DNA from 4 places in the Halobacillus litoralis genome. Region 3 is predicted to be linked to each of the others. Evidence: riboswitches for the same ligand, from Rfam matches in the RefSeq annotation. Region 3 holds a riboswitch; each other region holds the start of a gene.
What was found. Region 3 has a riboswitch for S-adenosylmethionine ahead of LC065_RS03070 (PLP-dependent aspartate aminotransferase family protein). Riboswitches for the same ligand answer to the same signal wherever they lie in the genome.

Region 1 (8,019 bases), 1.4 Mb from region 3:
CTCCCAATACGCTTCTTCATCACTGTCTTTTTTATGGACACCTGAAATGAACGCGACCGAAGAACTGTAATCCCTATGAGTCACAGGAATCCCTGCATAAGCAGGGGCTGCAATGCCTGAAGTGATTCCGGGCACGATTTCATAAGAAATGCTTCTTTTAGCGAGTGCTTCCGCTTCTTCTCCTCCACGTCCGAATACGAATGGGTCTCCCCCTTTCAAGCGGGTAACCACTTTCCCTTTTAGGGCATGTTTACACAAGAGATGATTGATTGTCGTTTGACTAAGGGCATGATGGTCCGGACGTTTGCCACAAAAAATAAGTTCCGCGCCTTCCTTCGCTTCATCCAGAAGCTCTTGATTGATCAGGCGATCATATAGAATGACGTCTGCCTTTTGTATGGCTTTCAAGCCTTTCACTGTGATAAGGTCATAATCTCCCGGCCCCGCTCCCACAATATACACGTTTGTCATCTTCCGGCCCCTTTCATTCCACCCAATTTTTATCTTGTAAGAACTTGAGTACTTGTTCTGCACAGTTTTCAGCATCATACGTTTTCGAATCGAGCAAAAGTTCCGGTTGAAGCGGTTTTTCATAAGGAGCATCAATGCCTGTAAATTCTTTGATCTCTCCATTTCTAGCTTTCTTATAGAGGCCCTTGGGATCTCGGTTTTCACACTCTTCCAAAGGACAGTCGACATAAATTTCAATAAAATCCCCAGCCGGAACAGACTCCCTTACCAGGTCACGGTCTTTTTGATAAGGAGAAATGAACGCGGTCAAAACGATGGTGCCACTATCGGCAAAGAGTTTCGCTACCTCCCCAATTCGTCTGATGTTCTCCTCCCTGTCTGCTTCTGAAAACCCGAGGTCTGAGTTCAATCCGTGTCTCACATTATCCCCATCAAGCAAATAGGTTTGGATACCTTTTTCATACAAAGCTTTATTCAAATGATTGGCAATGCTTGATTTTCCTGAACCGGAAAGGCCTGTAAACCAGAGCACTCCGCTTTGATGCCCATTTTTCCTGCGATAATCTTCGCTGCCAATGGATGCCTCATGCCAGGTAAGATTTCCACTCATTGTTTTCACCCTTTCTATTCCACTGTTTCTTTCTGCATTCCTTCGATTAATACGTCCACCACTTCAGGGCGGCTGAACGTTTTTGGCGGCTTTTCCCCTTTACGGAGCAGCTCTCTCACTTTCGTTCCAGACAAGATCATGTGATGTTGTTTGTCATGCGGGCAAGTTTTATGTGAAGCCATCGATTCGCAAGCGTTGCAATAAAAACTGTGTTCAAAGAAAAGTGGTGTGATGCCAAGTTCTTCATCTTCATAGTGGCTGAAGATTTTTTGTGCATCGTAAGTACCATAGTAATCCCCTACACCTGCGTGATCTCGGCCGACAATGAAGTGAGAGCACCCGAAATTTTTCCTGACGATTGCATGAAAGATTGCCTCCCGCGGGCCTGCATACCGCATCGCCGCGTTGAAAACAGCCAAGGTGACTCTTTCTTTCGGATAATATTGATCAAGAAGAACTTGATAGCTCTTCATCCGGACATCACTGGGAATGTCATCGCTTTTGGTCTCACCCACCAATGGATTTAAGAACAATCCATCCACCGTCTCCAGCGCAGCTTTTTGGATGTATTCGTGAGCTCTATGGACAGGGTTCCGTGTTTGGAAGCCAACAACCTTTTTCCACCCGAGTTTTTGAAAAAGCTCTCTTGTTTCTTCTGGATCCAGATAAAATGTTTTTCCATGTTCGTAAGGAGGTCTTTGAAATACCTCGATTTCTCCTGCTGCATACCAATCTGCTCGTTTGTATAATTTGTTCACCCCAGGATGCGCAGGATCTGTCGTTAAGTATACGCTTTGAGCTTCCTTTTCCTTATCCGGTTGAAACCGATCCGTTATGCTGATCGTCCCATACACAACACCGTCCTTGACCAACCGGGCTTTGTTTCCAAGCGTCCGGGCCTGTGCTTCTGTGATCGGGAGGGTAATAGGTATACTCCATGGTGTGCCATCTTTCAACCTCATTGTATCGACAACAGATTCATAGTCTTCCTTATTCAAAAATCCTTTTAAGGGACTATAAGCACCGTTCGCAATTAATCCGACATCACTTAGGGCCATCGAATCAAGCTCTATGATATCTTCCGGCAGCTCCTCCGGTCTCGTGTCCTTCCACCTGTTCACAAGCGCACCACCGTGCGGAGTTATAATTGACATAATAATTCCTCCTTTATGAATGTTCCTCTCCCAAAGAATCCGTCGTGTGTAACCCACATTCAGATTTATTGAACCCTTTCCATCTTCCCGTCCTCCCATCGTCGTCAGCAGGAGCGGTACATGGGATGCACCCCACACTCGGATAATTTTGATCGTGCAATTCATTGTAATCCAACCTATTTAGTCGGATATATTGCCATACGTCTGCCCATGACCAGTGAATCAAGGGGCATACCTTAATGGATTTGAATCTCTCATCCTTATTTACGAAATTCGTTTTCTGACGGCTGGGGGATTGTTCACGTCTCAGCCCCGACATCCATGCCGTTCTTCCTCTAAGGGCATCTTCGAGCGGTTTAATTTTACGGATGTAACAACATTGATCGGGATTCCGTTTCCAAAGGGCGGAACCGTACTGCCCGGCTTGTTCTTCCAGCGTAATTTCAGGTTTTATCATCCTTATGTTTAACTTCGGATACCTTTTTTTCACTTTTTCTATCAGTTGATAAGTTTCTTGAAAATGGAGATCTGTATCTAGAAAAACGACTTCAGCATCTGGTTTCTCCTTGGAAATCAAATCGATGAGAACGATCCCTTCTGCTCCGAAACTGCAGGCATACACAAGATCCTCATATTGAGTATAGGCCCAACGAATGACCTCCTCCGCTCCTTTCGTATCGTCGTCTTTCAGTTGATCACCTTTAAATGGATTTTCAAAAGATTGGTAGGTAACAAATGGTTGTTTCATTTCCTCCTCCTTTCTAAAAAGAAAAAATGCCTTTCTCCGTGATAAGAAGAAAGGCATTTACGAATAAACGTATACTACATTCTCCTTATCTTCTCAAGCTCTAACACTTGCTGGAATTGGCACAGTACCTGTATAGATCCGTTGCCGAGGCTTCAAAGGGCCAGTCCCTCCACCTCTCTAGATAAGAATAAGTATGAAATTTTCTGAAAAACAAGTTGATACAAATCATATGCTCCTAAACATCATATGTCAATGCCTTTTTAGGGAAATCAAAAAAATTCTGACTTTTTATACTATATGATTGACAAACAAAACCATGTTCGTTAGTTTAAGAATTATTCTTCAATTACACATACAATCCTTATGAAGAGTCGGGGGAGGAAACTGGTCTGAAGATCCCGCAGCAACCTGAAAAAGGTGCTCATTCCAGCAGCCAAAAGGCTGAAAGATAAGGTGTGGTTACTCCTCCTTCTTTCAGACGGAGGAGTATTTTTTTGATTAAAAAACCAAGTAAATACATAGGAATAATAAAATATCTTTCAAACATGGAATGATTAAAAGGAGTGGTACATTTTGCATAAATTGACGATTTTCACTTTGATTGGCTTTATAGCTCAATTAATGGATGGAGCACTTGGCATGGGGTTTGGACTCAGCTCATCAACCATCCTCTTATCGTATGGACTTGCTCCTGCTGTAGCCTCGGCTTCTATTCATATGTCGCAGATTGCCACCACGGCTGTTTCAGGATTTTCCCACTATAAGTTTGGCAATATCGACAAACGGCTTGTCATGATGATCGCCGTTCATGGAGCTATCAGTGCCTTTTTAGGAGCCGCATTTTTAAGCTATATCCCAGGGGAATTCATAAGACCGTACATATCCATATTCCTACTCACACTAGGGGTTTATATCGTAGTTCGTTTTCTATGCTTCTCGAGAAAAACTCACGTTAATGAAAAAAAGTCAGTAAACAAACGTTTCCTCTTGCCACTTGGAATAGCAGGAGGCTTTTTGGATAGTGTCGGCGGGGGAGGATGGGGACCGGTGAATACTCCCGCGCTTCTTTCTCAATCGGGAATTGCTCCTAGAAAAGTCATTGGAACAGTGGATACAAGCGAATTTCTGGTAACGATTTCAGCAACGGCTGGTTTCTTAATCTTTTTAGGGCATCATTCATTCAGCTGGCTACTCATTGCATCGTTCGTTATTGGTGGTGTTATAGCAGCACCCATTGCCGCCTGGCTTGTCAAAATCCTTCCTTCTGCTATTCTTGGAGTATTAGCTGGAGGTTTTATTATCCTTACTAATGCAAGGACTTTATTATCTTCCATCCAAGTCAGTGATTCGACATTAATGTTTGTCTACACTTTACTGATCTCCGGCTATCTCTTAATCGTCTTTGTTTCAATAAAAAATCACCTTCGAGTCAAGATGGTTCAAAAGCAAACATAAAAAAACGCAGCTCCAGGAGCTGCGTTTCAGAACGATTTATTCTATTGAGAAGATATAGGAGTATATTGGCTGTCCACCATTGTGGATTTCCACTTCCAAATCTTCGTATGTTTCTTCAATGAATGACTCAAGTTCTGCGATCTCTTTTTCGTCGGCTTCTTCACCAGTCAAGATAGTCAGAATTTCATCTTCATCTTCATCGATCATTTGGTTCAACAACGTTTTAGCCGTCGTCAAAGCATTTTTGTCTGTAGCTGAGATTTTACCATCGGCAATTCCCATGAAGTGGCCTTTGGAGATATCCAACCCATCAATTTGCGTATCTCTGACGGCATACGTAATTTGTCCTGTTTTCACTTCAGACATAAGGCTGAGCATTTCTTCTTTATTCGCATCAAGGTCTGCTTCCGGGTTGAATCCAAGAAGTGCGCTCATTCCTTGAGGAATGGTTTTCGATGGAATGACAGCAACCTCTACATCTGCTAATTCCGCCGCTTGTTCAGCAGCCATGACGATATTCTTGTTATTCGGCAAGATGATTACACGTTTCGCATGTGCTTCTTTAATCGCTTCCGAAAGATCTTGAGTACTTGGGTTCATGGTTTGACCGCCCTGAATAACAACAGTAGCTCCAAGACTCTCAAACAATTTTTTGATTCCGTCTCCCATGCTTACCGTCACGATTCCGTACTCTGCTTTTTCCTCTGATTTGGGCTTGGCTTTCTTTTTGTCACCAACGATCGACGTATGCTGCTCACGCATATTCTCGATCTTCATATTGACAAGGCTTCCGTATCTTTGCCCCAAAGTCATGGCTTCACCTGGGTATTCCACGTGTACATGGACTTTGATCAAGTCTTCATCAGAGACGACAAGCAGAGAATCTCCCAGTTCACTGAGCTCATTTCGAAAAGCTTCTTCATCATATGGATGTTCAGCAAGTTTATCTTCCTCAAATTTGACCATGAATTCTGTGCAATAGCCAAACTCTATATCTTCTGTATTCATGAAGTCCTGATTTAACTTGTGGTGCTCAGCGCTGACCATGTCATCCATCGATACTGTATCCTCAAGATCAGGAAGTTCTTCCCCTTTTAAGTTGGCGAGGAAACCTTCATAAATCGTGACAAGACCCTGGCCACCACTATCTACCACACCTACTTCTTTTAATACTGGAAGCAGTTCAGGTGTGTGCTTCAATGATTTTTTCGCTGCTTGAACGACTCCTTCAATAAATGGAATGAAGTCTTCCTCTTTATCAGCAATCTCGACAGATGCTTCAGCCGTTTCTCTTGCTACAGTAAGAATGGTTCCTTCCACAGGTTTCATGACAGCTTTATATGCTGTATTGGCACCGCCTTGAAGAGCATCTGAGAAGTCTTTGGTTGTGATGACTTCTTTGTCTTCAATCGTCTTTGAAAAACCTCGGAAAATTTGAGATAGAATAACACCTGAGTTTCCACGCGCTCCCATCAAGAGACCTTTGGATAAAGACTGGGCAACTGTTCCTACATGATTCTTGTCCACGTTCCGTACTTCTTCAGCTCCAGAAGTCATGGAAAGATTCATATTCGTCCCCGTATCTCCATCCGGTACAGGGAAAACATTCAAAGCATCGATCATTTGTGAGTTCTGCTTTAAATGATGAGCTCCTTGCAAGATCATTTCGGCAAGCGTCTTGCCGTCTAACTTTTGTAACGTCACACTTACTTCCTCCTTTGACTACAACCGCGATCTATTCAGTTGTCACACGAACTCCCTGAATGAAAATATTCACAGAATCCACGGACAATCCAACTGTTTTGTTTAGTGTGTATTTTACTTGTGATTGGACATTATTAGCGACTTCGGATATCTTCGTGCCGTAGCTCACGATAATGAACATGTCTATATGGAGGCGATCTTCATCCTGTCTGACAACGACTCCTCTGGAAAAATTCTCTTTGCGGAGCATTTCAGATAAACCGTCACGGATCTGATTTTTAGATGCCATACCGACGATGCCGTAGCACTCGACAGCGGCTCCTCCAGCAATCGTTGAAATGACTTCATTGCTAATAGTAATATGACCATATTGGTTATTTAAATCAACAGACATAATAGATCCTCCTTTATTATCCTCATCAATCCTACCCTATTATAACACAAAAATGCGAAATGAATTTCTGTTCAATAGTAAGAAAATGACCTGGATATCCCTATTATACTGTGTAACAATTCAGAAGTTCTGTCAAGAAAAAATTCTTGATATAATTCTGACTAGATTATTGCAAACACGTTTTCTATATGATAAAATTACTAAGTATCTGATGATTTATGTATGTAACAGGAGGGATTTTCATGGCACGGAGAAGTGTTCTATCTGGTAAAGGTACACGCTCAGGTAACCACCGTTCACACGCGATGAACGCTAATAAACGTAAATTCAAAGCTAATGTTCAAAAAGTTCGCATCCTTGTGGATGGCAAGCCTCAAAAAGTTTACGTAACAGCACGTGAACTTAAGTCCGGCAAAGTACAACGCGTATAATTGCTGACACCGAGCTTACGGGCTCATAAAAAAAGCACCCTTACCGGGTGCTTTTTTTATTTGTCTTAAGATAAGTAAACGGGCACTTGTCATGCTCTCCGGAGCTCAGCCCATGTGTACTCCGGAGTTCTCCATTTTGATTTGGTCCTAATCTTTTTTAAATGTACTTATGACTGCGCGCACTAAACCCCCGACGAACCGTGGGAGTTTGATGGTATAAAATTTCAAAAGAGCCCCCTCCTCCTATATGAACTAATGCGAACTCCCTTATTACCCTCAAGTAGGCAAGTCTGTACTTCTTATTACTAAGAGTATGCCTGACTCAAATGAAAAAGTACCTGTATCTTCAATCAGTCGATTCGAGATGCACAAGGTGGATCCAAATGGCAGATGAGCTTGATCCAAAGGATAATAGAATCCTTTGAGCGTAATCTTCGTCACTTCAAGCGTAACCGGTAAGAAAGAAACATACGGATAAAATTCATCCGCTTCTATCTTATGCTCACCAGCGGGGACTAATTCCACACGATTCTGCCGATCGATGATCGTACTCTTTGTCTTCTCCTTCATGAGAGGATAAAGGAGTTGCATGTTCGCCTGAGAATGATCGATTCGACCACCGGTCACTCCGAATAATAGAATATGCCCTGCCTTCAATCGGAGTGCTTCATTTATAGCTAATTCCAAGTCTGTTTCATCTTTTTCGTCTGGATAAACAAGAACTCGTTTGGATCTCTTCTTTATTTCAGCCAGAGACCGTTCAGATACGGAGTCAAAATCTCCGATGGCAATGTCGGGTTCGACTCCCTGCTCAACAAGAACTTCTGCTCCTTGATCGGCACCGATCCAAATGCATTCTTCACATGCATATTCTTTTAAATCCGGTATGTATGATTTCGGTCCACCACCGACAACAATAACTCTCTTCATATCCATAACATCCTTCCTATACCTTTCACCATAAAAAACATTCCTTCACTGTTTAGGATAAGCTCCCTATTTTTGAGGATTCAGTTTCGAGACTTTTGTTGAGTGGATGGAGGCTGCGGGGA
Region 2 (8,019 bases), 970 kb from region 3:
ATATATGATGAACGATTGGTCGATGGTCTGTTCAGCTAAGTCTCCATGTGTCCAAATCCCTGGCCGCTTAGAAAAATAGCTCTTCCTGTAACGTTCCTCTCCACCTTCACCGAAGAAGGTGAGCGGCATGCTCGGGAATGGTTTGGTGCAAACAAGGTCACCCTTTTCTTCGTAGACCGATGCTCCTCGCTCATCCAATACATCAACCGCCATTCCTAACGCTTTGCATGCAATTTCGCCTTGCTTCAATGGATGAACGGGTGATCCCATTACAAAACAGCCGATGATTTCTGTTCCGCCGGAAATGGAAGCAAGGAACAGATTCTGTTTGATCGTTTGATAGATCCAGTTGTATTGCTCTGGTGCTAAAGGAGCCCCGCAGGATAGCAGACTTTTCAAAGTGTCGAGCGAGTGACTGCTTTTCAGATCGACGCCTGCCTTCATCAATGTATCCAGGTACTTAGGACTTGTGCCGAAATGGGTGATGCCCACTTCATCCGCAATGTCCCACAAATGGGTGAGGTAATCTTGCCTTACGGGAGAACCGTCGTACAATAAAATAGCCGCTTCACTGGCTAACCCTGAAACGAGCCATGGATACATCATCCAGGCGGTATTGGTGTACCAGAACAACACATCATTTTGCTGGACATCGCAATGCAGCTGGTGTTCTTTCACATGTTGCAGGAGTGTCCCCCCGACCGAATGGACGATCGCTTTCGGCAGTCCCGTCGTTCCCGATGTATATAAAATGTATAAAGGATGATTAAAAGAAACGGGTTGGAACGTTGGCTCTACTGCATCATTGTTGCAAAGTTCGTCCCAGGATAGAGATTGTAGTCCTTCAATATCCGTTTCACCTCCGAACGTCACAAGAGCAGATAGTCCTTCCAGATGTTCCGTCGTCTGCTTGATTTTTTCTTTGATCTGGAATGGCTTTTGCTTATATTGATAGGAGAGCGTAGCAATCAACACTTTCGGTTTCACCTGACCGATGCGATCGACGATCCCTTTCGTCCCGAAGTCAGGGGAACAGGAGGTCCATGTCGCCCCGAGTGAAGTGGTCGCAAGCAAGGCGACCAACCCTTGGATATCGTTCGTCGTGACCCCGGCCACACAATCGCCTTCCTGTATACCTAATCGCTTTAACCCTTCCTGAGCTTTGGCAACTGATTGCCTTAGCTCATGTAAAGTAATACTTCGTTGAATGCCTTCCTCATTCGCTTCATAGGCAACGATTCGATCAAGAGAACCGCGCAGTAAGTTTTCGGCGAAGTTCAACCGTGCTTCCGGAAACCAGGTACTATCCGGCATGGAAGTGCCTGGGACAAAAACACGGTCTCCCTTTTCTCCGATAATTCCCGCATAATCCCACACCGCTGACCAAAACTCTGAAAGGTGGGAAACGGACCAGCGGTGGAAACGTTCATAAGGGAAAAGCGGCTGGCCGGTATAGTCAGCAAAAGCTTTGATGTGCGATTGTTCTATTCGTTCGCTCGATGGCTCCCATAGATAAGGGGAACGCTGAGCGGTGATCGTTGTATTCATTGGGTTTGTCTCCTTTCGAGTTATGAATAAGGAACTTCAATCAACAGGGCCATACCCTGTCCACCACCGCCGCAAAGGGAAGCGATGCCTTTTCCTCCGCCGCGTCGTTTCAGTTCATGGGCAAGGGTCAAAACGAGCCGGAATCCTGTGCCTCCTAAAGGGTGACCAAGAGCGATTGCGCCACCGTTCACATTGACCCGGTCATAATCGATGCCAAGCTCCCGGCAGCTGCCGATAACAACACTGGCAAAAGCTTCATTGATTTCAAATAGATCGATATCCTCGGTCGTCAATTGGTGTCTGTCTAATAGTTCTTGGATCGCTTGCGATGGTTTGGTTTGTAAACTCGGATCAGGTCCGGCAATCTCTGACCAATCTATGATCTCGGCGAGTGGATCCTGGCCGAGTGATTCTGCTTTCTCTTTAGTGGTAACGATCCCAACGCTCGCCCCGTCCGTCATCTGCGACGCATTGCCTGCCGTAATCGTGCCTTCGTTGGAAAAGGCGGGGGAGAGGCTGGATAACTTTTCTACTGTCGTTCCTTTGCGGATGCCTTCATCTTCCTCGAGTAATCCTGTAAAAGGAGTGATTTCAGGTTGGAACCATCCATTTTCCTGAGCGTGAGATGCTCGTTGCTGGGAAAGGGCGGCATATTCATCTTGTTCCTCACGACTGATCTCGAAGGAGCGGTTTTTCTCATCGGTAAGAGCGCCCATCGAGACATCGGTTAAGGCACACCATAAACCATCGTTCAGTAATGTGTCTTTTAGTAGGGCATGACCAAGTCCGGAAGAAGCACGTACAGGAGCGGTATGAGGTGCATTCGTCATCGAGTCGAATCCACCGACGATGTATAACTCTCCTTCATTCAATTTCAGTCTTCGGGAGGCATCCGCAATCGTAGCGATCCCACCCAAACAGACATTATTCAATGTGATGGCAGGTGTACTGATTTCCACCCCCGCTTTATAAGCGACTTGCCTCGCAGGGTTTTGGCCGCCCCCAGCCTGAATCACTTGGGCAAGCAGCACACCATCCGCCTGTTTGGCTATCGGATTTTTCTCTAACAAAGCGCTTAGCGCATGCGATCCTAGCTCGGATGCGGTTTTCTTTTTCAAAGCCCCTTTCCACTTTCCGAACGGGGTGCGGATGCCATCTAGTAGTACTGTAGTCATCTATGTATCCACTCCTTTTTGTATAATAGAAAGAGCCCTCTTCACAAAAATAAGAAGAGGGCTCTTGGCTCTTCTTATCTTCCAGGATCATCTCCTGCAGGAATTAGCACCTTATCAAGCGTTTGCTTGATGGTTGCCGGGCGTCAACGGGCCAGTCCCTCTGCCTCTCTGGATAAGAATTAAGTATTCAATTGGAAAATATAAAACCTCTCTATCAGCGATAGAGAGGTTAGAGATTATGTAAATCTCTTATCTTCCTGAGCGTTCACTCAGTAGGATTTGGCACCATGCTATGAATATAGCGGTTGCCGGGTTTCACAGGGCCAGTCCCTCCACCTCTCTGGATAAGATGTTCTTTCGTTATTTGGTTAAGTGCCATGTTAGCAAGGGAAAGGACAAGTGTCAATGCATTTTATAGAAAAGTGTGAAAATTTATTTTATTTGATCCCCAAGCTCAAGCGTTTTAGAAAACTAATAGATAGCTCAACCGCAGTGGTTTTCGCTAGTTTTCCGTATCTTTTTCGATTTTACAGGTGTTTAGGTTTTTTATGACCACCTAGGTTTGGTCTTATTAATAAAGTCGTTTTTATTAGGAGAAGCAGGAATTTGGATGAATCGTGTAGTAAATATTTAGTACAAGAATCTATTTTTATTCTTGTCATCCTCGTTATTACTAACATTCAAAAGAACCGACGGAGGGATGGAGGAGCGAGTGAAGATATCAAATAAGGGGGCATACACATGGCAGAAGTATCTTCGATGAAACAGGCTGTTGATGTTTTACTTAAAAAGGGATTATCCAAGCGGGACATCCTAACCAATGTAGATAACAGCCATTTCCCGTTTGAGGATGAAGAAGTTGTGATGACTTTTATTGATCTACAAATTGAGTGTTCCTCTGATGATGAATTTGACAAGTTGGTCGAGTATTTATATGGATTTAATTTGAAACAATAATAGATTTATTCAATTTCGCTCTTTAGCTACTTATTTATAGGATCAGTAGGAGAGTGCAGATATTGCTTAGTAAGTGGTAGAGTCTAACTTTAGCTGTTATATCGAATTGAAGACTGGCGTAGTATCCTCAGTTTAGGTTGGGTACTACGCCATTTTTTTTGGTTATTAAAGCATATTATAGGGTCCTAAATGTGGTTTTTGAGTTGAAAACTTTAGTCTTGTTTATTTAAAAATAATTAACAATTCATCGTGCTTTTATACTAAAATAGAGGTTGTGTAAATAATGTGTGAATACATAAAGAGAAGATTTTTCTTCGTAAAAGAAAGAGGAGAGTGAGTGAATGTTTTTTAAAAAAGGAAAAATAGAGCGTGTACTTGTGCTTGCCATCCTGGCGCTTATTGTCTCGCTGGGAAATTCGGAGGTTAGTTATGCAGGTTCGGATGTTACTCCACCTGTACTAAATGATTTAACTGTTTCAAAAAAGGAAGCTACAGTAGGAGATGAAGTGACAATCACAGCTGATGTGATTGATGATTTATCAGGAGTAGATAGGGTTAGTATCAAGTATGAAGCGCCAGAAGGAACCGCAACAAAATACGTAACACTAAGGTTAAATGCTGCAACTAGCAAATATGAAGGTAGTCTTGAAATTGGAGATTACGATGTTGCAGGAGCATGGAAAATAGATTACTTATACGTAAAAGATGTCCAGGATAACTATTATTATTACTATAATTCTGATGGTGGTTATGAGTATAAACGGGAAACCTCAGAGTATATAGATCTAAGTCCTTATAATATAGTAGTGTCGGGGACGGAAGAAGATAAACAGCCTCCAAAGCTAGACAATCTTCAAGTAACTCCTCTAGATGTAACAAAAAGGGATATTGTAAAGATATCAGCTGAAGTCAGTGATAATTTATCAGGGGTAGATAGGGTTAGTATCAAGTATGAAGCCCCAGAAGGAACCGCAACAAAGTACGTAACATTAAGGTTGAATGCTGAAACTGGAAAATATGAAGGTAGCCTTGAAATTGGAGATTACGATGTTGCGGGAGCATGGAAAATAGATTACTTATACGTAAAAGATGCCCAGGATAACTATTACTATTATTATAACTCTTACGGTGGTGCAGAGTATAAGCGGGAAACCTCAGAGTATATAGATTTAAGTCCTTATAATATAGTGGTATCTGGGACAGAAGAAGATAAACAGCCTCCAAAGCTAGACAATCTTCAAGTAACTCCCACTAATGTAAAAAGGGGAGAAGTAGTAAAGTTCAGTGCTCAGGTAAGTGATAATTTATCAGGAGTAGATAGGGTCAGTATCAAATATGAAGCGCCAGAAGGAACCGCAACAAAGTACGTAACATTAAGGTTGAATGCTGAAACTGGAAAATATGAAGGTAGTCTTGAAATTGGAGATTACGATGTTGCGGGAGCGTGGAAAATAGATTACTTATACGTAAAAGATGCCCAGGATAACTATTACTATTATTATAACTCTTACGGTGGTGCAGAGTATAAGCGGGAAACCTCAGAGTATATTGATCTCAGCTCTCATGATGTAGTGGTAGAAGAAACAGATAAGATTGCACCAATAACAAGCGTGGATTTCACCTCATCCACTCCAATGAAGAATGGATGGTACCCTTCAAATGTTACAGCTACTTTAAGCGCAACAGATGAAGAAGCAGGTATCAAAAAGATAGAGTATCGGACAAATGAAGGAAATTGGATCGAATATACAGAGGCCTTCGAAATCAGCCAGGAAGGCGAAGTTCAGCTTGATTACCGAAGCGTAGACCATGCTGGCAATATAGAGGAAATTCAAACCGAGATCATCAAAATAGATAAAACATCGCCGGTGACGACAACTTCTGAAATTCCTTCCGGCTGGGGTAATGAAGAAATAGAGCTATCCTTAACGGCTAGAGATGAATCTTCAGGTGTAAGTTCTATTGAATATAGAATGAACGAAGGTGAGTGGACTGCCTACGATACACCTATTACGATTGATGAAGAAGGTAAACATGTCATTGAATATCGAAGTACAGATCAAGCTGGGAACCAGGAAGAAATTCAGACGGTCGATGTCAATCTTGATTTTGGATCCCCAGAAACTACAATGAGTTCCGTGAGTGATGTATGGCATAAATCCAATGTGGAAGTAACATTAAGTTCTTCAGATGGTTTGTCAGGCGTCTCAAGAACGGAATATAGAGTGAACGAAGAGGAATGGGCAACCTATGATACTTCTATTCTTGTTGAAGGAGAAGGAAGCAATAAAGTAGAATTCCGAAGCATCGATCATGCTGGAAACGTAGAAGCGACACAAAGCAAAGTGATTAAAGTAGACAAAACCGCACCAGTGACCACAGCTGAAGAAGTACCGACGGACTGGTCCAATCAGGATGTTGAGCTAACCTTATCGTCTTCAGATGAGTTGTCAGGCGTGTCTTCCATCGAATATAAAATCAATGATGGCGAGTGGAAAGACTATAGTGATCCTATTAAGTTAGATCAAGAAGGATCGACAACGATTGAATTTAGAAGTAGTGATAACGTGGGTAATATAGAAGAAGTTCAAAATGAAACAATTAAATTGGACAAAACGGCACCAGTTACTTCAGTTAACGGAGTCCCTGAAAAGTGGGCGAATAAAACGACAGAGATCACATTAACTTCTAAAGACCAATGGTCAGGTGTAGCTACGATTGAGTATAGAATGAACGAAGGGGAATGGACAGAGTATAGCGGTCCGATTACCTTCCAGCAGAAGGGCGAAAATGTCATTGACTATCGCAGTGTCGATACAGCTGGGAACGTAGAAGAGTTTAAGAGTTTAACTGTGAAATATGACGATCATGCTCCACAAACATCAGCTAGTGATGTAGGTAATCAATGGCATAACTCCGAAGTAGAGGTATCCTTGAGTTCCACTGATCCATTATCCGGAGTGGCTAAGACAGAATACCGAATCAATAAGGGAGAATGGAAAGAATATACGACTCCTGTATTGATTGATGAAGAAGGCAGCCACACTGTTGATTATCGCAGTATCGATTATGCGGGCAACAAAGAAGAGGATAAAAGCATCACAATTATGCTGGATACAACGGCTCCAGATACAGCAATGAGTACTGAAAAGCGAGATGGTGATTTGGAGGTAACCCTGAGTTCTTCCGATGTACTGTCTGGGGTGAGCAAGACAGAATATCGAATCAATCAAGGAGAATGGAAGGAATATAACTCTGTAATTCAATTAAGCGAAGAAGGAACTCACACTGTCGACTATCGTAGTATCGATTATGCAGGGAATGTGGAAGTAATCCAATCTACGGAGTTAACGATAGACAAACCTTCCAATGACGGTACTTTTAAAGATATCAAAGGCCATTGGGCGGAAGACAAAATAAATTATTTAGTACAAAATAACTTATTATCGGGGTATAAAGACGGTACCTTCCAACCTGATGTAAATATAACGAGGGCTGAAGCAGCAACCGTTATTTCCAGGGAACTAGAACTTGAGAAGATTGGATCTGACTTTACAGATGTTTCAGAAGATCACTGGGCGAGCGGGTACATTGGTGCAGCCGCCAAGGCCAATATCCTCTCAGGCTACAAGGATGGAACCTTTCACCCGGATGAAAATTTAAGTCGAGCAGAAATGGCAACCATCGTTTCAAGAGCTTATCAATTACAAGGCCAAACCGATATTTTCTCAGATACGAAAGGGCACTGGGCGGATTCCTATATTCAAACCCTGGCAGCCAATAATATAACAGTTGGGTACCCGGATGGAACCTTCAAACCGGAACAGGAAATTACCAGAGCTGAATTTGCCTCTTTTGTAGCGAGAGTATTGGAAGACAGCTTCAGAGTAACTGACTGACAATAATGAATCATCATAGAATCTGAGCATAAAAACACCTTCACAGTCTTATAAACTGTGAAGGTGTTTTTTAATAGACCTTACTCCGTTTCTAAAAATGGAAAGGGATTCCTGTGCTTTTTATTGAATATCTAACGTAGGTGGTTGTTCGTGTTAATGGGAATATGGTTACGTGAACGTTCAATAGATTGAAAACCTTAAAAAATAACATCTACTTATTTATAAAAGAGGCATTTCCAGGAGGTATTGAAATGATTAAAAAATTATTCTTTTACGTATTCATCATGTTCGCTCTTAGCGCTTGCAGCGAGCAGAGTGTATCGGAAGAAGAACTTATCACAATAGAAGAGGTGCAAACGGCTATTACAGATCAAGGATTGGCTCTAGAGGATGCAGATTTACCAAGCATCAATGCTTTCACAAGAGAATTAAATGGTGTT
Region 3 (8,019 bases):
CAGGCACCGCTTCGGTTTCAACTGTACGATGACCAATCCTCAGACTGAGTGATGTCAAAAATTCTTCATCGTAATCCTTAACATCATGGGGGTCAAAATTGTACCCCCATTTCTCCGTAATGGGAGGAATTTGTAGAAGACCGTACACTCGATTTTCAAACACAACCGTATCTCGGGGGTGAAGGGGTTGCGAATGCTGCTGGAACGATTGTTTGTCGCTCCCACTCATGGATTCAATGTGTACGCTCTCTACAGATGGTGGCTGAATGAGGTACTTGGCTTCTTCATCATCGTCATCTTTTCTCGTTAATGCAGAAAGGTCGATGCTGTACAACACATGGATGGTCGGTCCGCTGTGCCACACCTCGTTGATCTGCATCCGCCCGTCTTTATCAGGAATCGGAGTAGATTCCTGAGGTCGGACGGTTAACCCCTTTTCCCTTGCTATTGATAAACCGTGAATGCGTTCTTCATAAAACTCATTGACCTGTTCAAATGTATCAACTTCACGCCATTGAAGAGGGAATTCCTCGAGGTCCACCGATTTTGCTTTTCTCATGGGTTTAGAATCTGTAGTCAAAGCCAACTTTTCTTCGCTGTTGCCTGTGTAAACATAAGCTCCTATAGCTAAAACCATCAAAGAAACAACGATTAAAATCCACTTGCTCTTGTTGGTGCCTTTCTTCATATGTAAATAACCCTTTCTTTTGGTGTTTGGTGCTAAACTCCTTCATTAAATCTCCATCCTGATTTTCTTGAACATTCGGTTTTGAGATAACCGGGGTTCGTTTGCCATATTGAGTGTCAGGGGTGGTTGGGAAGCCGCTCGCTTTCCTGCGGGGATGACGGAGAGCCTCCTCGAGCTAAAGCTCTGCGGGGTCTCTCCAGCCCATCCATTCCCGCGGGAGTCTCCCAGCTTCCCAACCACCCCGTTCGATGTAAGAGAAAAACGCCCCCCTCTACCAAGAAGGATTGCTTTCCACAATCACTGTATAAAGCGCATTCCATCAAGGTTTTAGACTTAGAATGCTGGTTATGAAGACAATTACTACCCACTTTCAATAAGTGTAGGTGTTGATTATCCAGTAATAATTTCGAGAACCTTTTATGGTAAAGGGGCGGAGGGGAATGGCGAGACTCCTGCGGGAAAAGAGTGCTTGGTGAGACCCCACAAGACGAAGTCCGAGGAGGCTCAACAGAATAGAGGAAGTTCGATTAAGTTCGGCACGTCCTGGGTCAACATCGAACGACCCCACTTCGTGTGGGGCCCCGCGGAAAGCGAGTCATTCCCCGCAGCCCCATGTACTCAATAAACATCTCGAAAATCGGGTCTTACACATTCCTGGCATATTCTTTAATAAACTATATTAAAAGTCACGAGTTATGGAGATTATTGTAAAGATTTGTAGGTGTACCACTCATATGATAACAGAATTTTCGGTCATTAAGGGAGGGAAGCATTAAAAAAGTGATCTCGCATTTGAGATCACTTTCTTAATCTTCATCGTCGGAATAGTGGTGGTAGAGAGCTTCGCTTTCAGAGTGGACTTCCTCATCATCGGCTTGATGGGAGAAGGATTGGTTGTAGCTCAACTTTCGGTTGAACACTTGGGCCATTTCATTGGTCTGCTCGACAGTACCTCGTCTTTGTTTTTTCTGCTTCATAAAAACTTCCTCCTTTTTAGGTAGTTTTCCTCGTGAAAAAAGGATTAAACTTTAGTTCTAATTTTCCGATATTTAGGAAGGAGAGAATAAAATTTTTAGAGTAGGTGAACGGAATGGCTCGGATAATCGAACATCCTTGGGATACACTTAAGCAGCTTTCCATCCCTATATGGTTCTTTGATATTGAAAAAGAAAACATCTATGTGAGTGAAAGGTTGAAAGATCAATGGAAGCTGGATTCATCTGTTTTGAACCGGCATGATTTAATGAAACTCATACATAAAGATGATATAGCATATCTGGACCATCCTGCGATGACGAAAGACAATCGTCATTTTTTTTATATGAATTATCGTTTGTTGAACAATGGACAGTACGAATGGGTGAAGGATATCGTCACGCCTTTTTTTAATGAGGATGGAAAAATCATGGGGTACACAGGCATGAGTGCACCTGATGCTGCTTACATTGAAGAGTTGGGCCGCATAAAAAAAGCGGTCGTGGAGATCGGTGATGCTTTCCTTTCCTATAATGGACAAGAATTTTTTGATTTTCTTGTTGAGTATTTATCCTCTGTCCTTGGTGTAGACACTGTGTTGGTCGGAGAATTGACTGGAGAAGCGAAGGTTGAAGTGACTGCTATCTCCTTGTCCCACAAAGGGGAAATAAGTTCTGGGCTGCAATACGCGTTAAAAGGCACGCCTTGTGAGCAAGTAGTGATGACTCATGAATGTTATTATCCTAATGATGTAGGGAGACTTTTTCCTGAAGATATCACAATCAAGGAGTACGGAGTAGAGAGTTACCTCGGGAAAGCTTTGCTTAACTCAGATGGTGAAGTGATCGGAATCCTTGCGATCATGGATAACCGGACACAAACGAGCGGTCCATTAAGCAAGGCTCTTTTTCAGATTTTTGCTGATCGGACAGCGAATGAGCTTTCCCGAATGCAAGCGGAAAAGAAGCTTGAGATGTTATCTCAATACGATCCTTTGACAGGTCTTGTCACGCGTAGCTATCTGTCGGGAATCCTTGAAGAAAGGATTCAGTCCACGGATGAAAAGGAGAACAACATTGCTCTCTTACTCATTGATATTGACAATTTTAAAATGATCAATGATTCATGGGGACATACCAAAGGGGATGAGCTGCTCCGTCAGTTCTCCCGTTACTTGAGGCAGACATTCGCTCAGCATGATGCGGTGATTTCCAGGATTAGCAGTGATGAATTTCTGGTCCTTCTCATACATGTCCAAAGCATTGAAGAGCTAGAGGGAGTCAGTGACCACGTCATACATTCAATGAGGCGCCCTTTTCTTATTGGAGAAAAAGAGTTCTACAATACGGTGAGTATTGGTGTCACGTTCACCCCGGCGCGTCTCCGAGATCATTACAGTGGAGAAACACTTTTACGCCATGCGGATGCAGCGATGCATAAAGCGAAGAGAAGCGGAAAAAACCGCTATGCGGTTTATGAAGAAAAGATGAGTGAGCAGATGAGAGAAGAGCTCCATTTGAAGCAATCGCTCCATCATGCTCTTGATAAAAATCAGTTTGAGCTTCATTATCAACCTCAAGTATGCGGGCGAACGTCGCAGGTGATCGGGTACGAATCACTCATTCGCTGGAATCATCCAGATTACGGTTTGTTATCTCCCCATTATTTCATCAGTCTGGCTGAAGAGTCTGGGATGATTATAGAAATCGGGGAATGGGTGTTGAAGGAAGCCTGTCAACAAACAAAAAGGTGGCAGGTGGAAGATCATAGACCGGATTTAAAAATTTCGGTGAACTTGTCTGCTCAGCAGTTTAAGGATCTGAATCTTCCAAGGAAAGTTCTTAAAGCCCTCAAAGATTCAGGGCTTCCTCCTGACAGCTTGATCCTGGAAATTACGGAAACGATGGTCCTTCAAGATTTCGACCGTAGCACAGACACATTGAACGGTTTGCGGGAAAAAGGGATCAAAATTCATTTGGATGACTTTGGTGTCGGTTTTTCTTCCCTCAGTTATTTGAACCGTCTGCCTGTAGATGCGATAAAAATCGATCGATCATTCATCAATCAAATTGGTGACCGAGGGGAAGAGGTGCCAATCGTTAATGCCATCATCAGTATGGCGAAAAGTCTTGGCCTGCAAGTCATTGCTGAAGGTGTGGAAACAAGTGAACATATTGCATACCTAAAACAAAAAGGCTGCTATGAATATCAAGGCTATTACTTCAGTAAACCTGTTCCGGCGAGTCTTGTGAGTAACTAATAAGGAGGCAGAGGTATATTCTTTTCGCTTCCTGCTTTTTTGTTATTATTTAGTGGAATCACCTACTTCCATAGAGTAAGCAAGGAGAAGAAAAATTGGAGAAGTTTAGGGGTTGGAATCATTGCTACTACAATCATTCTCGAGTCTTCATCGTTATCCGTGGATTTTTTGATGGTATAAATCAAGGATTCTAATATTAGCAATATCCACAACAGGGGTTGTTTCGGGCTCAGAGTGACACGCTCTGAGCTATTTTTGTTCTATGAGGTCATTTTTGGAGGAGGGAATACGTATGGCAGAAATGTTAACGATTTTTGATGAACATGAGCGTCCGATTGGAATTAAGGAAAGGGAGCGAGTACATAAGGACGGGGATTGGCACGAAACGTTCCATTGTTGGATGTTCCACAAGGAAGCTGAAACGACCCATGTATTGCTTCAACAAAGAGCGGATCACAAGAAAGACTTCCCGAGTTTGCTTGATATTACCGCTGCGGGACATATAGAAGCGGGAGAGGATGTGCTTTGGGCTGGTGTCAGGGAAATTGAGGAAGAAGTCGGTTTGACGGTGGTGCCTGACGATTTAATCCACCAAGGTGATTATAAGGAAGAACTGAAGGAAGGGGCGTCTCTCATAGACAGGGAGATCTGCCGCATTTATCTTCTTCCTTGGACCAAAGACATGGTCTTTAAAATCGGAGAAGAGGTGAAGGACATCATTTCTGTGTCACTGGCTGATATGGAAAGTTTGACGGATAAACAACAAATCGTGAAGGGGGTCTCTATTCTTAGTGGTGATGAGAAAGTAGTGACTCATAAAAATCTTGTCCCTCATGAGAAAGGATACGAGCGGTACATTTTTCAAGCCATCCGTGAATATGTCGCAAAACTTTGACAATATTCCAGCTTGTTCTATATAATTTCTGATTAAGTGATAGAGAGAGGAGACGAACGATGACGAATACATCTTTTGATACGAAAATCGTGCACCATAAGGCGGATCAACGTCTTGTCCCGAATAGCAAGAGTACACCGATTTACCAGACGTCCGCTTTTACATTTAAAGATTTAGATCACTTGGAAAGTTATTATGAGGGAAACAGCCCATATTTATATACACGAGAGAGGAACCCCAATACAGATGAACTTGCGGGTACCGTTGCGGAATTGGAAGAAGCACCAGCCGGAGTGGCGTCTTCATCCGGAATGTCAGCCATCCTTGCAGGCATCCTTGCAGTGGCAAAGCCTGGGGATCATATCGTTGCCGCAGAGGATGTTTATGGAGGTTCACACAAGCTGATCACTAAAGAGCTGGCCACGTTCGGTATTGATGTAACGATGGTTTCTTTTTCAAATCTGGAAGAGGTTTCAGAGGCGATCACCCCTGAAACGAAACTTCTCTATACGGAATCGATCTCAAATCCTTTTTTACGGGTGGAAGATTTAGAAGGATTAGTCGCTCTTGCCCGTAAAAAGAATGTGAAGACGATGGTTGATAATACATTCGCCACCCCATACTTATTGCAGCCCTACACGCATGGTGTCGATCTTGTCGTCCATAGTGGGACGAAGTATATTGGAGGTCACAGTGACGTAACGTGCGGGGTGTTGGTCGGCAAGGAGGAATTGGTTCAGGCGGCTACCCAGAAGATTGTCACGTTTGGTGCGAATCTCAGTCCGTTTGAAGCATGGCTTACTCAACGCGGAGCCAAAACTTTAGGTCTTAGGATGAATAAACAATCTTATAATGCAAAACAAGTAGCAACAGCCCTTGAAAATCATCATGCGGTCCGCACGGTCTATTATCCTGAAAAGGTTTCGGAAAGAGGGAATGGAGCTATTGTGACCATCGAGCTTAATGATTCGATTGACATAGAGGCGTTTTTCCGGTCGCTCGGATGGGTGAAGATTGCTCCTACGCTCGCGGGAGTAGAAACGACGGTTTCTTATCCTATTCGTACGTCTCATCGTGCGTTATCGAATGCTGAACGTGAGAATATCGGCATCAATGATTATGTGATTCGATTGTCTATCGGGATTGAAGACCATGAAGATATTATAGAGCAGCTGACAAAAGCAATCACAGAATCGGAGAATTAAATTTTCTAAAATGATTGACTTTTCTGATTGTTGTTCGTTATAATTCTCAACATAATCAATCAACTGCATACCACTCTTATCAAGAGAGGCTGAGGGAATAGGCCCTGTGAAGCCCGGCAACCTTCAAACATCGGTTTGAAAAGGTGCCACGTCCTACAGATCATGACGATCTGACAGATAAGAGGAGGAATTGAAATGACAAACCCTCTTCTTATTTGGAAGAGGGTTTTTTGCTGTTCAGAAAAAGATCCATGGACGATTCGTACAATTAAAGCCAACTATCTCTATAAGAATAGATAACTTTTTGAGGAGGAAGTAATCATGACGAATTCATTTGAAAGCTATGATGTAGATACGATTTCTTTACACGGAGGACAGTCGCCGGATCCGACAACAGGTTCTCGTGCTGTGCCGATTTACCAAACGACCTCCTATGTCTTTCATGACACAGAACATGCCCAGAGCCTTTTTTCACTTGATGAGCCTGGAAATATTTATTCGCGAATTGGAAATCCGACCGTGGATGTTTTTGAAAAAAGGATGGCCCTCTTGGAAGGTGGGGTTGCTTCTGTTGCGACGGCTTCCGGGATGTCGGCCATTGCTTTATCTATTTTGAACATTGCAGGGTCCGGGGATGAAGTGGTTGCCGCAGCGAACCTTTATGGTGGAACTTACAATTTATTTGCTAACACTTTACCGCGATATGGCATTAAGGTTCATTTTGTCGACCCAGAGGATCCTGAAAACTTCCGCAAAGCCATTACAGACCGAACAAAAGCGGTCTTCGCTGAAACGATCGGAAACCCAAGCCTTCACGTGCTGGATATTGAAAAAGTAGCGGCTGTTGCTCATGATCATGACCTTCCCCTTCTGATCGACAATACATTCGCTACCCCTTATACTTGCCGGCCCATTGAGCACGGAGCCGACATCGTCATTCACTCCGCAACGAAATGGATTGGTGGCCACGGGACGGCCATCGGAGGAGTTGTTGTAGACGGAGGACAATTCAATTGGGGGAACGGCAAGTATCCGGTTTTCACAGAGCCTGATAGCAGTTATAACGGAATCGTTTACACCGCAGACTTCGGGACGCTTGCTTATATTACGAAGCTGCGTGTCCAGTTGCTTCGTGATTTTGGTTCGTGTTTGAGCCCACAGAATGCTTTCTTGTTATTGCAAGGGTTGGAGACGCTGCACTTACGTGTTGCCCGGCATGGAGACAACGCCCATGAAATTGCGGAATACTTACAAGGTCATCCTGATGTGGAATGGGTTTCGTATCCGGGGTTGTCCTCACATCCCGCTCATGAACTAGCCAACCGTTACCTTAATGGAGGATATGGTTCGATTGTTAACTTTGGTATTAAAGGCGGACGGGAATCCGGGAGAAAAGTGATCAATAATGTATCGCTCTGGTCTCATGTAGCAAACGTCGGTGATGCGAAATCATTGATCATCCATCCCGCTTCCACGACACACCAGCAATTATCTGTCGAAGATCTTGCTGCCAGTGGGGTGACAGAGGAATTGATCCGCTTATCCATAGGACTTGAGTCGAGCAAAGATTTGATCAACGACCTTGATCGTGCCATTGCGAAAGCAACAGGAAGAGAAACGGAACAAACAGCGATTACTGAAAATGATGAAGGTGTGATCAAGTGGGCCTTGAGTTCCTCTAAAACCCAAGAAGGTGGGGGAACGCGTCCGAAACGTTTGGCGGTTGTAGGGTTGAGTGGAAAGCCTTCACGTCCAAGCCATCGTCTAGCAAGAAAAATGCAGAGGATGGGATACCAAATCGTCCCCGTAAATCCAAGAGAAACAGAAGTCCTTGGAGAAAAAGCGTATCCAGACCTTAAATCGATTCCATTTAAAATTGATGTCGTTCAAGTGTTCCGCAGTCCGGAAGCTGCCATTGAGATTGCTAAGGAAGCAGCAGGTATCCGGCCGGACGTTTTTTGGCTGCAAGAAGGTGTCATCGCACCGAAGGCGGCCC
Region 4 (8,019 bases), 1.3 Mb from region 3:
CAAATCAACGACTTAATGACTCCGGAAGAATATGAAGCCATGATCGATGAAGACTAATAAAAGTGCATTGGACAGGCAGGGCTTTAAGAAACCTTGTCTGACATGATCGCGTTTGATCTTAATCATGTTCAGACCATGCCTGATTGGCATGGTCTGTTTCTATATAGTAGGTGATGAAGATGGATGGAGAACGAATCGTCATTGTTGAAGGAATCACGGACAAGAAGAAATTGAATAAAGTTCTTGATGAAGAGATTGAAATCATCTGCACCCATGGTACTTTAGGAATCGAGCGCATGGAAGAAATGATATTTGATCATAACTTAGATGATCGAACAGTGTATATTTTAGTAGATGAAGATGACTCTGGCTACAAATTAAGAAAACAATTGACTGAAGAGCTTCCTCACGCCGAGCATATCTATATAGATAAGGCTTTCAGGGAAGTGGCAGCTACCCCGGAACCTGAATTGGCAAGAGCCTTACTTAGTAGACATTTCAATGTAAAGTCGATCTATTTAATTTAGGAGGAAGACTTTTGCAGGAAATAAAAACAACAGAAGTAAAGAAGCTCTTCAATACTCCACAAAGGACCCTCATATTCGTTCACAGCCCTTTTTGTGCAACTTGTCATTTAGCACGTCAAATGCTTACAACACTTGAAGCTGTTTTTAATAGAGAAGTTTTTATGGAAATGAATGCTTCTCTACACCCCGAGTGGATGCAGCATTATAAGATAAAAAGTGTTCCGTGTCTTCTAGTGACCAGTGGAGGAGAGGTAGAAGAAAAGATTTATGCGTTTCACTCTGTTTCCTATATGTATGAGAAAGTAGTCAATTTTGTTGAATAGTGTTTATATTTCCCAGGAAATGACCGCTAGTGTAGAATTGAAAAATTCTCTTTAATACTTAAGTGAGATGTGGAAGTTATTCAATAATAAAAAAGAGAGCCAAGGCGTTGCAACGCCTTGGCTCTCTTTTTTATGAGAATTATACGATTTCTCCTAATTTGCTAACAATATCTAAAAAAGAGGCCTGATCGCCAAAATTAGCATGGATATCTCCTTGTTGATCAATGATGATGGTGGAAGGAACACCATGACAATTGTAGAGGTCATAAACGGAGCATCCATCATCAGAAAGAGTAGGTTGTGTTAAAAACTTTTCGTTGAATTCAATGCTTTCCTCTATATTCCGCTCCCTTCCAGTTACATTGATCGTCATCATTTTTACTTTGTCATGGTCCATCGTTTTGTACAGTTGTTCTTTCATAGGTAAGTCTTTTCCACAATCGGGACACCATGAAGCCCAAAAGGTCAAGACAATAACTTTCCCTAAGTCTTCCTCAAGTTTATAAATAGAAGAGTGGTCGTTAATATAAGGTAGTTCAAATAAAGGGGCTTGTTTACTCAAGGTCATTCTCCTTTTATTTATCGAAGGTTATGGATTGACGCTCATCTATTCCCCATGCTAACATAATTATTAATTTCATATCGACATCTTCACTTATCCAGAGTGGCGGAGGGACTGGCCCTACGATGCCCGGCAACCGGCAGGTACACTGCACGGTGCTAATTCCTGCGAAGTCTTATGACTTTGATAGATGAGAAATGTAAAAACGACAAATCTCTTCTATTAAAGAAGGGATTTTTTTATTGTTTAAATTGATGGAGTATTGGATGTTTTGTGTGGATGATGTAAGGATTTTTTTAGTGCATGTGGATTTTATTTTTCTGAACAATCTGTTTATGAGTTGACACAAAATTCGTACGGTGCTAAAATCCTCTTTGTACTACTTAAACGAGTTAAAGCAATAATAAATTAATAGATTAAAATCTCTTATCCAGAGTGGCGGAGGGACTGGCCCGATGATGCCCGGCAACCGGCAATACTGTTTTGCTCAGGTGCCAAATCCTGCAAAGTATAAAGCTTTGACAGATGAGAGAACAGATTTTTAGGTATGAATAAAAACGCCATTCTGTTCTCAAGACAGAATGGCGTTTTTTTTGGAAGTGGAGGGAAACAGCATGATTAAAATTAAAGGACTATCTAAGATATTCCACACGAAAGATCAGGATGTACGCGCAGTGGATGATTTAAGTCTTAATATTAACAAAGGAGAAATTTATGGGGTCATCGGCTATAGTGGGGCCGGTAAAAGTACATTCATTCGTTTACTGAACCGGTTGGAAGATCCCACAGAAGGAAGTGTTCTTGTCGATGAACAGGAACTTACGTCTTTAAGCAAAGGGAAATTAAGGTTGGCCAGACAAGAAATCGGAATGATCTTCCAGCATTTCAATTTGCTCTGGTCACGAACCGTTCATGATAACATCGCTTTTCCTTTAGAAATTGCAGGGATCCCAAAAGCAGAAAGGCAAAAACGTGTCGATGAATTGATAGAATTGGTGGGGTTAAAAGGCCGAGGGGGTTCTTATCCATCCCAATTGAGCGGTGGACAGAAGCAAAGAGTGGGAATAGCCAGAGCGCTCGCAAACAACCCTAAAGTTCTTTTATGTGATGAAGCCACATCCGCGTTGGACCCTGAGACGACGGATTCGATTCTTGATCTTCTGGTGGATATCAACGAAAAGCTCGGACTTACGATTGTTCTCATTACACATGAAATGCACGTCATTCGCAAAATTTGTCATCAGGTGGCGGTTATGGAAGATGGAAAGATTGTTGAACAAGGAGAAGTGCTGGATGTCTTTCTTCATCCTCAAAAACCGGTTACGAAGAAGTTTGTGGATCAAGTAATGGGGGACCCGGAAAAAGAGACGTCCCTGCAGGTGATCAAAGATAATTATCGGTCCGGAGAAATCATACGTCTTCACTTTGTGGGAGAAAGTACAAATCAGGCATTAATTAGTGATTTATCAAGGAAGTTTGAAGTGGATGTCAATATTCTTCATGGAAAGATTACCCAGACACAGAAGGGGGCGTATGGGACAATGTTTGTTCAGTTTGACGGAGATCAAACAGAAGTCCAACGTGCCATTGAATATATTGAATCAACATCTGTAGAAGTGGAGGTGAATCCACATGTTTAATCAATGGTTTCCGAACGTAAGAATGGAAGACATGATTACAGCTACAAACGAAACCCTTTATATGACGCTGGTTTCTGTCGCTGGGACATTCGTTTTAGGTTTGCTTTTGGGGCTCCTCCTTTACTTGACTGGGCCCGGTGGGATTTGGTCAAATAAAACGTTGAATTGGATCACTGCTTCCATCGTTAACGTATTTAGAGCGATCCCTTTTATCATTCTTATATTGTTATTGTTCCCGTTTACTGATTTTCTGTTGGGGACCATTCGAGGACCGCAAGCAGCATTACCTGCACTGATTATTGGGGGGGCGCCATTTTATGCCCGTCTGGTGGAAATTGCTTTGAAAGAAGTTGATAAAGGTGTCGTGGAAGCAGCAAAATCAATGGGGGCGAAGTATTCCACCATCATTTTCAAAGTATTGCTTCCAGAATCGATGCCAGCTCTAATATCAGGGATTACCGTAACAGCTATCGCATTAATTGGATATACCGCAGTAGCCGGTGCAATCGGATCTGGTGGTCTTGGAGATTTTGCCTATTTCTACGGGTTCCAAAGAAGTAACTTTGATGTTGTATTCATTTGTACCATCTTAATCATATTCATTGTGTTTATATTCCAATTCATCGGAGATGCCATCTCACGGAAATTGGATAAAAGATAAAAAATAAAAGGGAGAGAATGAAAATGAAAAAAATCTGGACAAGTTTAATTGCTGCTTTGCTTATCGTTGTTCTCGCAGCTTGCGGATCATCGAGTGAGGATGAAAATACATCAGGATCTGAAGGTGAAGAAGGTGGAACCAAAGAGATAAAGGTAGGAGCTACCAGTGTTCCTCATGCTGAAGTCCTTGAAAAAGCAAAACCTTTGCTTGAAGAAGAGGGCATTACGTTAGAGATTGAAGAATATCAGGATTACATTTTACCGAACCAAGACTTAGATGAAGGCCGTATTGACGCGAACTATTTCCAAACGATCCCTTATATGGAGATCCAAGAGGAAGAGAAAGGGTATGACTTTGCCAACCTTGGGGGTATCCATATTGAGCCTATCGGAGTTTATTCTCAAAAGTATGAAAGCCTGGAAGACGTTGAAGAAGGTACGACACTAGTAATGAGTCGTTCGGTCTCCACTCACGGTCGAATTCTATCGCTCTTAGAAAAAGAGGGACTGATTAAATTGGATGAAAGCGTTGAAAAAGTAGATGCTACCGTACAGGATATTGTAGAAAATCCTAAAAACATCGAATTCGATACAGGAGTAGATGCAGCTAACCTTCCACAAGTTTATCAACGTGAAGAAGACGTGCTTGTAGCGATCAATACGAACTATGCCATTGAAGCGGGACTGTCTCCTAGCGAAGATTCAATTATTCTGGAGGAATCTGATTCTCCTTACGTGAACGTTGTTGCTGCTAATAGTGAAGATAAAGACAATGAAGCATTGAATACACTTGTAGAAGTTCTTCGTTCTGAAGAGATCGTGAACTTCATAAAAGAAGAATATGACGGTGCTGTTGTGCCGGTATCAAGTGATGCTGAATAACGGATAAAATGGGTGACTGCGGTTTATACTAACCGCAGTCACTTATTTTTATTGGGAGGTTTTCATATGCAGGAGCAAAATATGACGTGGACGCAAACGTATTTACATGATTATAAAGAAGGAATGGGAGCCTTCAGAGAGCACATGCCGGAAGTTTCTCATAAGTTCGATGAATTTACACAAGAATGTTTTAAAGCTGGAGAACTATCTAAAAAAGAGAAGCAATTGATGGCATTAGGAATCAGCATTGTTGCACAGGATGAGTATTGTATGATCTATCACACGAAAGGCTGTGTCGATCAGGGCGCAACAGAAAAGGAAATATTGGAAGCTTGTGGTGTTGCAGCTGCATTTGGAGGGGGAGCGGCTTTAAGTCAGGCCGTCACACTTGTACAGGATGCATACATGGATTTGACGACTACGGTCAATTAAATTAAATAATTAGAAAATTCAAGGAAATCGAATGTATTCTATATACTCGCCCGGGGTAAACGCTTACATTAACGAAGAGGATTTGTTTTGCATGAATTTAAAGTTTCAAGAGGTTTTATTTGGGTATAAGAATTGTGGTACTTTAAATTGTGTAAATAATCTGAAAGGATTGATTCGTTATTAGTGACGATCTGAACTTGAATTACACTGCTGATATGGAGAAAGCCATGCACCAATCTCATAACATGAGTTATGCGGAGTACAGCAGAAAGTTGGATACACGCTTGAAAGTAGAGGAAAAACGCCAACGTGAATTCGAAAAGAGTCAGAAAATGTTTGCCCAGGTCGACCGTCAATTGCATAGATAATAAATAAGATGAAATGAAAAAATCAGGTGTGTTTAGCCACCTGATTTTTTCATGTTATAATACACATGAAAAATGTAGAAATTTGTTTGTTGCATGGTCATTTCCTTGGCGTCAGCTAGTGGGAAAAAGTTGATAACAAGCACTAAATGATATAAGATTGTAATGAGAATAAATTGAGAATAGTTCTTTGTTTCCGATTAACTTGGACATTCTATAAAAATAGATACTGGAGGTATTCATTTATGGCAGGATCAACTTTAGAAATCAAAGATCTTCACGTAGAAATCGAAGGTCAAGAAATCCTTAAAGGTGTTAATTTAACAATCAACGGTGGGGAATTCCACGCTGTTATGGGACCGAACGGAACTGGTAAATCCACACTAGCTTCCGCAATCATGGGTCACCCTAAATATGAAGTGACAAAAGGTGAAGTATTGCTTGATGGCGAAAACGTTCTTGAAATGGAAGTGGACGAGCGAGCTCAAGCAGGTCTATTCCTAGCTATGCAATATCCTAGTGAAATCAGTGGTGTAACAAACTCTGACTTCTTACGTTCTTCTGTTAACGCACACCGTGAAGAAGGCGATGAAATCTCTCTTATGAAATTCATTAAAGAGATGGATGCGAAGATGGACACACTTGATATGGATAAAAATATGGCTCAGCGTTACCTAAACGAAGGTTTCTCCGGCGGTGAGAAGAAACGTAATGAAATCCTACAGTTAATGATGATTCAACCAGCAATTGCCATCTTGGATGAAATTGATTCAGGACTTGATATTGATGCACTGAAAGTAGTTGCAAAAGGAATTAACGAAATGCGTAACGATGCTTTCGGTTGCTTAATCATCACTCACTACCAGCGTCTATTGAACTACATTACTCCTGATAAAGTACACGTTATGATGCAAGGACGTGTTGTCAAATCTGGTGGACCAGAACTTTCCCAGCGTCTAGAAGCGGAAGGTTATGATTGGATTAAACAGGAACTTGGCATCGAAGACGAAACCGTTAACGCGTAATTAAGATAGGAGGGTAACCATGACAGTAGAAGTCTCACTACCATATGACAAAGAGTACATCTCACAATTCTCCCAAGGGCAGAATGAGCCTGAATGGATGAAGAACCTTCGTCTTAGCGCCCTGGAGAAATCGGAATCTCTACAACTTCCGAAACCAGATAAAACGAATATCTCCAAATGGAACTTCACAGAGTTCGAACATCACGTAACGGGTGATCGTATTGAATCCCTTGATGAACTTCCAGTTGAAATCAAAGATTTTTTAGATGAAGAGAAAGAACAGCAAAACCTGGTCATCCAGCGTAACCATACTGTGGCTTACGGAACCATTGATCAAAAATTGAAAGACCAAGGTGTCATTTTCACAGATATCGGCACAGCACTTAGAGAGCATAGTGAATTGGTAGAGAAGTATTACATGAACGATGCCGTTCACATGGATGAGCACCGTTTGACTGCTCTTCACGCAGCTCTTATGAACGGAGGAATTTTCCTTTACGTTCCAAAGAATGTGCAAATAGAAGATCCTATTCAGGCGATTTTCTGGCAGGAAAATCCAAAGGCTTCCTTGATCAACCACATTTTAGTCGTGGCCGAAGAGAATAGTTCCGTGACATATGTAGAGAACCATATTTCTCACAATAAAGAAGAGAAGACTTCCGCGAACATTGTGACAGAGGTTATCGCTAAAGATGGAGCAAAAGTATCCTTCGGTGCGGTCGACAACTTTGAAGCAGGCACGACAGTTTATGCCAATCGCCGTGGAGTTGCTTATCGTGATTCTGTTATTGAATGGGCGCTTGGACAAATGAACGAAGGCGACACCGTTTCTGAGAACATCACACACTTGATTGGTGACAACTCACACTCCAATGCGAAAACAGTTGCTATTGGACGTGGAAAACAGAAACAAAACTTTACAGCTAACATCACGCACTTCGGAAAAGGCTCTGACGGTTACATTCTTCAACACGGGGTGATGAAGGATAAAGCGTCTGCTATTTTCAACGGAATCGGTAAGATTGAACATGGGGCAAGCAAGTCTAATGCCGAACAGGAATCACGTGTTCTTATGCTGAGCAGTGACGCACGTGGTGATGCGAACCCAATCCTTCTCATTGATGAAGATGATGTAACAGCGGGACACGCCGCTTCGGTTGGACGTGTTGACCCGATTCAATTGTATTACTTGATGAGCCGTGGAATTTCCAAGTTCGAAGCCGAGCGATTGATTATCCATGGTTTCCTAGCACCAGTAGTAAACCAATTACCTGTAGAAGCTGTGAAACGCCAGTTGCAGCAGGTAATTGAAAGGAAAGTATATTAATGGATGTAAAAGCGGTACGCGACGAATTTCCTATTCTGCATCAAGAAGTTAATGGACATCCGCTCGTGTATTTGGATTCATCAGCGACTTCTCAGAAACCGATAAAGGTGATTGAAAAGCTTGATGAATACTATCGTGGTTACAACTCCAATGTCCATCGAGGTGTACACACGCTTGGTACAAAAGCGACAGACGAGTACGAAGGGGCACGGGAGAAAGTGAGACGCTTTATTAATGCGTCCAGTACCCAAGAAGTCATCTTTACACGTGGGACAA

Region 1: another riboswitch for S-adenosylmethionine. It lies ahead of LC065_RS15825 (phosphoadenylyl-sulfate reductase); the one in region 3 lies ahead of LC065_RS03070 (PLP-dependent aspartate aminotransferase family protein).
Region 2: another riboswitch for S-adenosylmethionine. It lies ahead of LC065_RS07860 (acetyl-CoA C-acyltransferase); the one in region 3 lies ahead of LC065_RS03070 (PLP-dependent aspartate aminotransferase family protein).
Region 4: another riboswitch for S-adenosylmethionine. It lies ahead of LC065_RS09655 (methionine ABC transporter ATP-binding protein); the one in region 3 lies ahead of LC065_RS03070 (PLP-dependent aspartate aminotransferase family protein).

Annotation. Positions count from the first base shown of each region.
Region 1 is NZ_CP129016.1:3,091,120-3,099,138, forward strand. It holds gene cobA (uroporphyrinogen-III C-methyltransferase) at 1-471, opposite strand, end outside; gene cysC (adenylyl-sulfate kinase) at 485-1,081, opposite strand; gene sat (sulfate adenylyltransferase) at 1,096-2,235, opposite strand; gene LC065_RS15825 (phosphoadenylyl-sulfate reductase) at 2,249-2,983, opposite strand; SAM riboswitch class I at 3,066-3,171, opposite strand; SAM riboswitch class I at 3,342-3,438, shown strand; gene LC065_RS15830 (sulfite exporter TauE/SafE family protein) at 3,557-4,438, shown strand; gene LC065_RS15835 (DAK2 domain-containing protein) at 4,475-6,142, opposite strand; gene LC065_RS15840 (Asp23/Gls24 family envelope stress response protein) at 6,174-6,536, opposite strand; gene rpmB (50S ribosomal protein L28) at 6,779-6,967, shown strand; gene spoVM (stage V sporulation protein SpoVM) at 7,115-7,195, opposite strand; gene LC065_RS15855 (thiamine diphosphokinase) at 7,244-7,897, opposite strand.
Region 2 is NZ_CP129016.1:1,551,614-1,559,632, forward strand. It holds gene LC065_RS07855 (acetoacetate--CoA ligase) at 1-1,548, opposite strand, end outside; gene LC065_RS07860 (acetyl-CoA C-acyltransferase) at 1,569-2,723, opposite strand; SAM riboswitch class I at 2,795-2,902, opposite strand; SAM riboswitch class I at 2,970-3,074, opposite strand; gene LC065_RS07865 (hypothetical protein) at 3,330-3,452, shown strand; gene LC065_RS07870 (hypothetical protein) at 3,465-3,680, shown strand; gene LC065_RS07875 (S-layer homology domain-containing protein) at 4,022-7,579, shown strand; gene LC065_RS07880 (hypothetical protein) at 7,831-8,019, shown strand, end outside.
Region 3 is NZ_CP129016.1:585,994-594,012, reverse strand. It holds gene LC065_RS03095 (hypothetical protein) at 1-688, opposite strand, end outside; gene LC065_RS03090 (hypothetical protein) at 1,495-1,665, opposite strand; gene LC065_RS03085 (bifunctional diguanylate cyclase/phosphodiesterase) at 1,779-3,923, shown strand; gene LC065_RS03080 (NUDIX hydrolase) at 4,216-4,818, shown strand; gene LC065_RS03075 (trans-sulfuration enzyme family protein) at 4,878-6,023, shown strand; SAM riboswitch class I at 6,097-6,207, shown strand; gene LC065_RS03070 (PLP-dependent aspartate aminotransferase family protein) at 6,345-8,019, shown strand, end outside.
Region 4 is NZ_CP129016.1:1,919,461-1,927,479, forward strand. It holds gene gcvH (glycine cleavage system protein GcvH) at 1-57, shown strand, start outside; gene LC065_RS09640 (toprim domain-containing protein) at 180-527, shown strand; gene LC065_RS09645 (thioredoxin family protein) at 539-850, shown strand; gene LC065_RS09650 (TlpA family protein disulfide reductase) at 990-1,412, opposite strand; SAM riboswitch class I at 1,503-1,609, shown strand; SAM riboswitch class I at 1,836-1,944, shown strand; gene LC065_RS09655 (methionine ABC transporter ATP-binding protein) at 2,027-3,052, shown strand; gene LC065_RS09660 (methionine ABC transporter permease) at 3,045-3,713, shown strand; gene LC065_RS09665 (MetQ/NlpA family ABC transporter substrate-binding protein) at 3,737-4,594, shown strand; gene LC065_RS09670 (carboxymuconolactone decarboxylase family protein) at 4,661-5,026, shown strand; gene LC065_RS09675 (YuzK family famiily protein) at 5,254-5,394, shown strand; gene sufC (Fe-S cluster assembly ATPase SufC) at 5,637-6,416, shown strand; gene sufD (Fe-S cluster assembly protein SufD) at 6,436-7,743, shown strand; gene LC065_RS09690 (cysteine desulfurase) at 7,743-8,019, shown strand, end outside.